3 regions of the Streptomyces doebereineriae genome follow, and region 2 is predicted to be linked to each of the others. Evidence: riboswitches for the same ligand, from Rfam matches in the RefSeq annotation. Region 2 holds a riboswitch; each other region holds the start of a gene.
What was found. A riboswitch is a leader RNA that binds a small molecule or an ion and turns the genes downstream of it on or off. The one in region 2 is predicted to bind cyclic di-AMP.

Region 1 (2,257 bases), on a different contig from region 2:
GCGAGGCGCTCGCGGTGACCGCGGGGGCGAGGGCGGCCAGGGCGGTGCCGGCGGCGAGGGCTCCGAAGGCTCTACGGGTGGTCGTCATGCGAGAGCGTTCCTTCCGGGGACGGCCCGGGCGCACGAGGGGTCTCGGAGCCCAGGCGACAGTCGGGGTACGTGGATTGCAGAGAGTGGGTCGCCGGACACAGTGACCTCCCACAGTCTAGAAAGCGCTTGCCCCACTACGGAGTTCACTCTGTCCCCACCCTCCCCCGCCTGTCGACGCCCTGAGCGCGCCTGCCACAAGAACGCAATGAAGTGATCATGAAGGCGCGGACCGGCTCAGACCGGGAACACCGAAGGCCGGACCCGGGGATCGGGGTCCGGCCTTCGGTGGCACAGGGGGGCGTTGTCAGCCGACGGCGACACCCTTCGAACGGAGGTAGGCGACCGGGTCCACGTCGGAGCCGTAGTCCGGCGTGGTGCGGATCTCGAAGTGCAGGTGCGGGCCGGTGACATTGCCGGTCGCGCCGGACAGGCCGATCTGCTGACCCTCGGTCACGGCCTGTCCGGCCGAGACGGAGAGCTGCGACAGGTGGGCGTACTGCGCGTAGTAGCCGTCGTTGAGCTTGATGACGACCTGGTTGCCGTAGGCGCCGCCCCAGCCCGCGGAGACGACCGTGCCCGCGGCCACGGCCTTGAGCGAGGTGCCGGTCGGGACGACGAAGTCGACGCCGGTGTGGTAGCCGCTGGACCACATGCTGCCCGCCACGCGGTAACCGGTGCCGATGGTGGCGCCGGTGACCGGAAGGGTGTAGCCACTGGAGCTGGTGGTGGCGGAGCTCTGGGTGGCGGCCGTCGAGTTCGAGGACGACTTCGACGCCGCCTTCTCCGTCTTCTTCGCCTTCGAGGAGGACGAGGAAGCGGAGGACTCGGTCTTCGTGGTGCTCGTCCTGGCCTTCTTGCCGATCGAGAGCTTCAGACCGGGGTGGATCAGCGACGGGTCGTCTCCGATGGCCGAGCGGTTGTCGGCGTAGAGCTTCTTCCAGCCACCGCTGACGTTCTGCTCATCGGCGATCTTCGAAAGATAGTCGCCGACGCGCACCGAATAGGTGCGCACAGTCGAGGTCTTCGCGGCCGTCTTTTCAGCGGACTTCTGCGCGACCGGAAGCGACTGAACGGCCTTTTCCGACACGGACTGGGGGGTGGCGGCGTGAGCGCCGGTGGCCCCCATGAACGGGAGTGCGAGAGCGGCGCCTCCGGTTCCGGCAACGGCTATCGAGCGGGTGAAGCGCTGGGACTTCGGACGGCGGTGCTTACCCTTCGCGGGCATGGTGAATTCCTCTCCGGCGCCTGCGAGGTGAGCTGTCGGGTGCGAGCTGGAGATGCCCGGCCGCGTCGAGACGCGACTTAACCCCAAGCCGTTCCGGAGACCGGAACAGGCGAAACTACCTGTGGGTCCCCCGCTCCTGCCGTGCACGGGTGAGTGAGTGAGCGGAATCCGTTCGGCGGCAGGATTGGGCGTCCGACCGGATCGGTGGCGAACGTAAGCGAACAAGACGCAAAGGGACAAGTGAGAGGTTCCCTGTGTATGCGTTCCTGTTGATCCCTTAAGAGAATTACCGGTCACGCTGCGTGGATCGGGCGCCCATTACCCGGCCTGAATCCCCTTGTAGAACCTGCGAATTACGTGAACATGACGGGCGACACACCGTCACGGATATGACGCTCCTCACGTCACGAATTCACAGGAACCCTGATTCCGGAAGGAGTTGGAAGGAAGCTATTAATTCGGACAGAAGCCCTAGATGCGACGCAGTCGGATAACCGTCGCATCGAGGTCGCCGCGCAAACCGGTACGAAGTCCGTGATGCAGCAATACGGCCCCTCGGTGCACTTCGCCCGTTTCGGGGCATTCGTACGACGCCGTCGGGTCGAGTCCACGCAGCCGCAACGCCGGGACCGGCTCGCCGTACTGCTGCGCCTGGAGCCAGGCGAGGACGACGGACTCGCCCCCGAGGACGTACTGCACCGCACTCAGGCCGCCCCGCGGAGGCCTCAGCCGGTAGAGGTCGCCGCGCTGCACCAAGGGCCGGATCTCCTTGTAGAGAGCCACCCACCGCCCGGCCTCGGCGAGCTCCTCCTCGGTCCACTCCGCGAGGTCCCCGCCGACCCCGAGCACCCCGGCCATCGCGCTCACGAACCGGAACCGCAGCGAGCTCACCCGGTCGTTGAGCTGGGTATTGGGGCTGTCGGTGACCCAGGCGGCCATCAC
Region 2 (2,257 bases):
ACGATCTGATGGCGCAGTTCATGTACCTCGAGTACCAGGACCCGGACCGGGACATCTCGCTGTACATCAACTCCCCCGGCGGCTCGTTCAGCGCGATGTCGGCGCTCTACGACACGATGCAGTACGTCAGTTGTGACGTGGAGACGACGTGCCTCGGGCAGGCCGGTTCCTCCGCGGCCGTGCTGCTGGCCGCCGGCACCCCCGGCAAGCGTTCCGTGCTGCCGGGCGCGCGGGTGGTGATCCACCAGCCCGCGCTGAGCGAGCCGGTGCAGGGGCAGGCCAGCGATCTGGCCATCCAGGCCGACGAACTGACCCGGGTGCGGGCCTGCCTGGAGGAGATGCTCGTCCGGCACACCGGGCGCAGCGCCGAGCAGGTGAGCGTGGACATCGAGCGGGACAAGATCCTGGACGCGCAGGGCGCCCTGGACTACGGCCTCGCGGACGCGATCGTCCCGAGCCGCAAGTCCTCGCGCACCACGCCGGACGCGAGGTGAGCCGTAGATGGTGCCGGACCTTCCACCGCTGCCCGCGCTCACACGCGCCGAGGGCGAGCTGATCGACCGTTATCTCGACGTGGTCGACCTGCTGGGCCGGATCAACCCGGCCCGGCGCGAGGACACCTATGGCGGACTGCGCGCGGCGCAGGCGCTGGTGAGCAGGGCGACCGAGCTGCGCGACGCGCTCGTGCTGATGCACGGCCGTGGTGAGCGCGAGCTGCACGCCGCGACGCTGGCACGAGCTCTTCGGGTTCTGGACGGAGAGCGGCGCACGTCCCGGGTCACCGTGCCCCCCGAATCCGGCAATTGACGCACCGACAGCATTTCCGGGCGTCCCGCGGTCTGACGGGACGTCCGGAGGGCCTTTGAAACGGACCAAACGACGTACCACCATTTGCAGGAGGCGCGGCTCCTTTTTCAGGACCCCCGGAGTTGCACAACGCGCGTAGTACGGGAGCGGAATGAGGAGTTCCTGTGCTGGTCCGGGGGCCTTCGGGGCCCTCGACACCCCTTCGTTCGAAGACGTGTCCACCCGAACGGGTGAGTGGTGAGTAACAACACAAACCCCCGGTTCCGTTGGGTTTTTGGGACATCCGTGCGCCAAGATCCCTGACTGACGACAAGCCCCCGCCGCAGCGGCGGGGCGGTCCGGGCGGACGCCGAGTCCTGCCGCCGCCCGGATGACCGGTCGACAGAAGTGGATCGGCAGGAGTGGAGGACCCAGGCACGACGGGTCGCCGGAACGGTCACGCCATGACCGGGCCGAGCAGCCCTTGGGGTGAAGCCGCGTCAGCGGCCGGGCAACTTCGCCAGCCCGAATCCGACAGGTCATCCTTCACAGGCGGCTGACGAAGGGTTGCGCATGACTGCGCTCAATCGTGTCCCGTCGCTGATGGTCCGGGCCGGTACGGCCTCGGCCTTCGCCATCGCCGCCGTGGGCGGCTCCGTCGTGGTCCCGGGTGTCGCAGCCGACGCCGCCGCCGCGACGCCGGCGACGAAGGCACTCAAGGTCGCGGCTTCCAAGAAGGGCTCGCCGTACAAGTACGGCGCCACGGGGCCCCGCCGCTTCGACTGCTCAGGGCTCACGCTGTACTCGTTCAAGAAGGCGGGCAAGAAGCTCCCTCGTACGGCGGCCCAGCAGTACAACAAGACCCGCCACATCGGCGCCGGCAGCCGTAAGGCCGGCGACCTGGTGTTCTTCCACTCGGGTTCGAGCGTCTACCACGTCGGCATCTACGCCGGGAAGGGAAAGATCTGGCACGCCCCGAAGACCGGGGACGTGGTGAGGCTGCAGAAGATCTGGACGAAGAGCGTCTGGTACGGCCGGGTCAAGTGACGCCCCGAGGGGGTGGTGGCGACCTGACCTCCCGCCGCCCCCTCGGGTCCCCCGGCACGCGTGACACGGGCTCAGGTGGTTACCCGTGGCGTCATGGCCGACCACCGCCCGTGCACCGCCCGCAACGAGACGCCGCTGGAGCGCGCCGACCGCAACTTCGGCGAGCTGCTCCAGGAACTGCGCGTCACCCAGACCGGGGTGCAGATCCTCTTCGCCTTCCTGCTGACCCTGGCCTTCACCCAGCGCTTCCCGTCCCTCGACACCTTCCAGCGCGCCACGTACGTCACCACGCTGCTCCTCGCGGTACTCGCGGCGGCCCTGTTCACCGCGCCCGCCGCCCTGCACCGCTCGCTCTTCCAACGCGGCGCCAAGGCCCGCATCGTGCAGGTCTCCTCCCGGCTGGCCACGGTCGGCATGGGGGTTC
Region 3 (2,257 bases), on a different contig from region 2:
GACGTGTGTTCAGTGACTCTATTGCAATGAACGGGAATTTCCGACGGCGGACCGGAATCCGAGGATATTTTTTGGACAACGGGGCGGCGGAAACGACGAAACCCCGGCTCGGGGGAGCCGGGGCCTCGCGGAGATCGCGCGGTGGGTCGTCAGACGTTCACGCCGTGCGAGCGCAGGTAGGCGACGGGGTCGATGTCCGAGCCGTACTCGGCGGTGGTGCGCGCCTCGAAGTGCAGGTGCGGCCCGGTGACGTTGCCGGTCGCGCCGGACAGTCCGATCTGCTGGCCCGGGGTGACCGACTGGCCGACCGAGACGCCGATGGACGACAGGTGGCCGTACTGGGTGTACGTGCCGTCGGCCATCCTGATCACGATCTCGTTGCCGTACGACCCGCCCCAGCCGGCCTCCACGACGGTGCCGCGGCCGACCGCGTGCACGGAAGTGCCGCTCGCGGCGTGGAAGTCGACACCGGTGTGGCTGCCGGACGACCACAGGGAGCCGCCGGTCTTGTAGCCGGTCGAGACGTAGGAGCCGGAGATCGGGACGACGAAGCGGTTGAGGCGCTCGCGCTCGGCCTCGCGGGCTGCGCGCTCCTTGGCCTCGCGTATCTCCTTGGCGCGCGCCTCGGCCTTGCGCTTGGCCTCCGCCGCCGCCTTCTTCTGCGCGGCGGCCTGCGCCTGGGCGGCGGCCTGGGCGTCGAGCTGGTCGGCGAGGGACTCACCGGCGCTGACGACGGGCATGAGGCCGGTCTGCTCGACGGAGTTGTCGGCGGCGAATGCGGGGGCGGCGATGGTGCCGATGACGCCGGTGGTGGCGAGGGCCGCGACGCCCGCCGCGCGGGCGGTGGTGCGCTTCATGCGGCTGGGACGACGGTGCTTCCCGGTGGCGCAGGTGAACGCCATGTGGTGGCTGGTCCTTTCCTTCCTTCTCGCCTACCGGGTTAGCTGACGGGTTCGGAGCAGGAAGGTCTCCTACGGACTCCCTCGCGGCTCGCGCGGGCGTCCGATTCACCCCAGGGACGCGTGATGTGGGTCCCCGGCTCCCCTGGCTCGCGCCATGCGGGGACTCGGCGATGACTGTCCGGTGCCGCGGGCGCGGCGCAGTGCCTGACGGACAGCCCAGAGGACGCTAAGCGGGGCCACTTTCAATCCCCAAACGGATCACGGGTTTTGTAGCGCATCCCACAGGGCAGACAGGCAACCTCCTGCCCAATTCGGACATCTGAGGGCCCTGGTGGCGCTTGCGTCACCAGGGCCCCCGAGGTCGGGTGCCTCTACTCGGCCGTCACGACCTTGACTTCGCCGATGCCGAGGGCCTCGACGGGCTCCTTGATGGCGGCCGCGTCGCCGACCAGGACCGTCACCAGCCGGTCCACCGGGAAGGCGTTCACGACGGCCGCGGTGGCCTCGACGGTGCCGGTCGCGGCGAGCTGCTGGTACAGGGCCGCCTGGTAGTCGTCCGGCAGGTGCTGCTCGACCTGGTCGGCCAGCGTGCTCGCCACGGCCGCCGCGGTCTCGTACTTGAGCGGCGCCACACCGACGAGGTTCTGTACGGCGACATCGCGCTCGGCGTCGGTGAGGCCGCCTTCGGCGAGCGTGCGCAGCACCTTCCACAGGTCGTCCAGGGCGGGACCGGTGTTCGGGGTGTCGACGGAGCCGCTGATGGCGAGCATCGCGGCGCCCGAACCGTCCGGGGCGGACCTGAGGACCTGCCCGAACGAGCGCACACCGTAGGTGTAGCCCTTCTCCTCGCGCAGGACACGGTCCAAGCGGGAGGTGAGGGTGCCGCCGAGGCAGTACGTGCCGAGCACCTGCGCGGGCCACACGCGTGCGTGCCGGTCGGCGCCGATGCGGCCGATCAGCAGCTGCGTCTGGACGGCGCCCGGGCGGTCCACGATGACGACCCGGCCGGTGTCGTCGGCGGTCACCGGCGGCACCGGCCGCGGCCGGCCCGTGGAGCCGGTCCAGGAACCGAGGGTGTCGCCGAGCAGGGCGTCCAGGTCGATGCCGGTGAGGTCGCCGACCACCACGGCGGTCGCGGTGGCGGGGCGCACATGCTTCTCGTAGAAGCCGCGCACGGCCGCGGAGTCGATGTTCTCGACCGTCTCCTCGGTGCCCTGGCGCGGGCGCGACATGCGCGAGTCGGTCGGGAAGAGCTCCCGGGAGAGCTCCTTGGCGGCGCGGCGGGACGGGTTGGCCAGCTCGTGCGGGATCTCGTCCAGGCGGTTGCGGACGAGCCGCTCGACCTCGCTGTCCGC

Region 1: it holds a riboswitch for cyclic di-AMP, as region 2 does, so the genes downstream of both, RNB18_RS24525 (M23 family metallopeptidase) here and RNB18_RS41900 (C40 family peptidase) in region 2, are expected to answer to the same signal.
Region 3: it holds a riboswitch for cyclic di-AMP, as region 2 does, so the genes downstream of both, RNB18_RS19050 (M23 family metallopeptidase) here and RNB18_RS41900 (C40 family peptidase) in region 2, are expected to answer to the same signal.

What each region holds. Positions count from the first base shown of each region.
Region 1 covers NZ_JAVREZ010000008.1:281,825-284,081, forward strand. Annotated here, with positions in the region: gene RNB18_RS24520 (DUF6250 domain-containing protein) at 1-88, opposite strand, end outside; gene RNB18_RS24525 (M23 family metallopeptidase) at 395-1,315, opposite strand; cyclic di-AMP (ydaO/yuaA leader) riboswitch at 1,318-1,489, opposite strand; gene RNB18_RS24530 (alpha-galactosidase) at 1,787-2,257, opposite strand, start outside.
Region 2 covers NZ_JAVREZ010000022.1:59,404-61,660, forward strand. Annotated here, with positions in the region: gene RNB18_RS41890 (ATP-dependent Clp protease proteolytic subunit) at 1-494, shown strand, start outside; gene RNB18_RS41895 (hypothetical protein) at 502-807, shown strand; cyclic di-AMP (ydaO/yuaA leader) riboswitch at 1,223-1,356, shown strand; gene RNB18_RS41900 (C40 family peptidase) at 1,360-1,833, shown strand; gene RNB18_RS41905 (DUF6328 family protein) at 1,927-2,257, shown strand, end outside.
Region 3 covers NZ_JAVREZ010000006.1:73,728-75,984, reverse strand. Annotated here, with positions in the region: gene RNB18_RS19050 (M23 family metallopeptidase) at 150-902, opposite strand; cyclic di-AMP (ydaO/yuaA leader) riboswitch at 916-1,082, opposite strand; gene RNB18_RS19045 (M16 family metallopeptidase) at 1,274-2,257, opposite strand, start outside.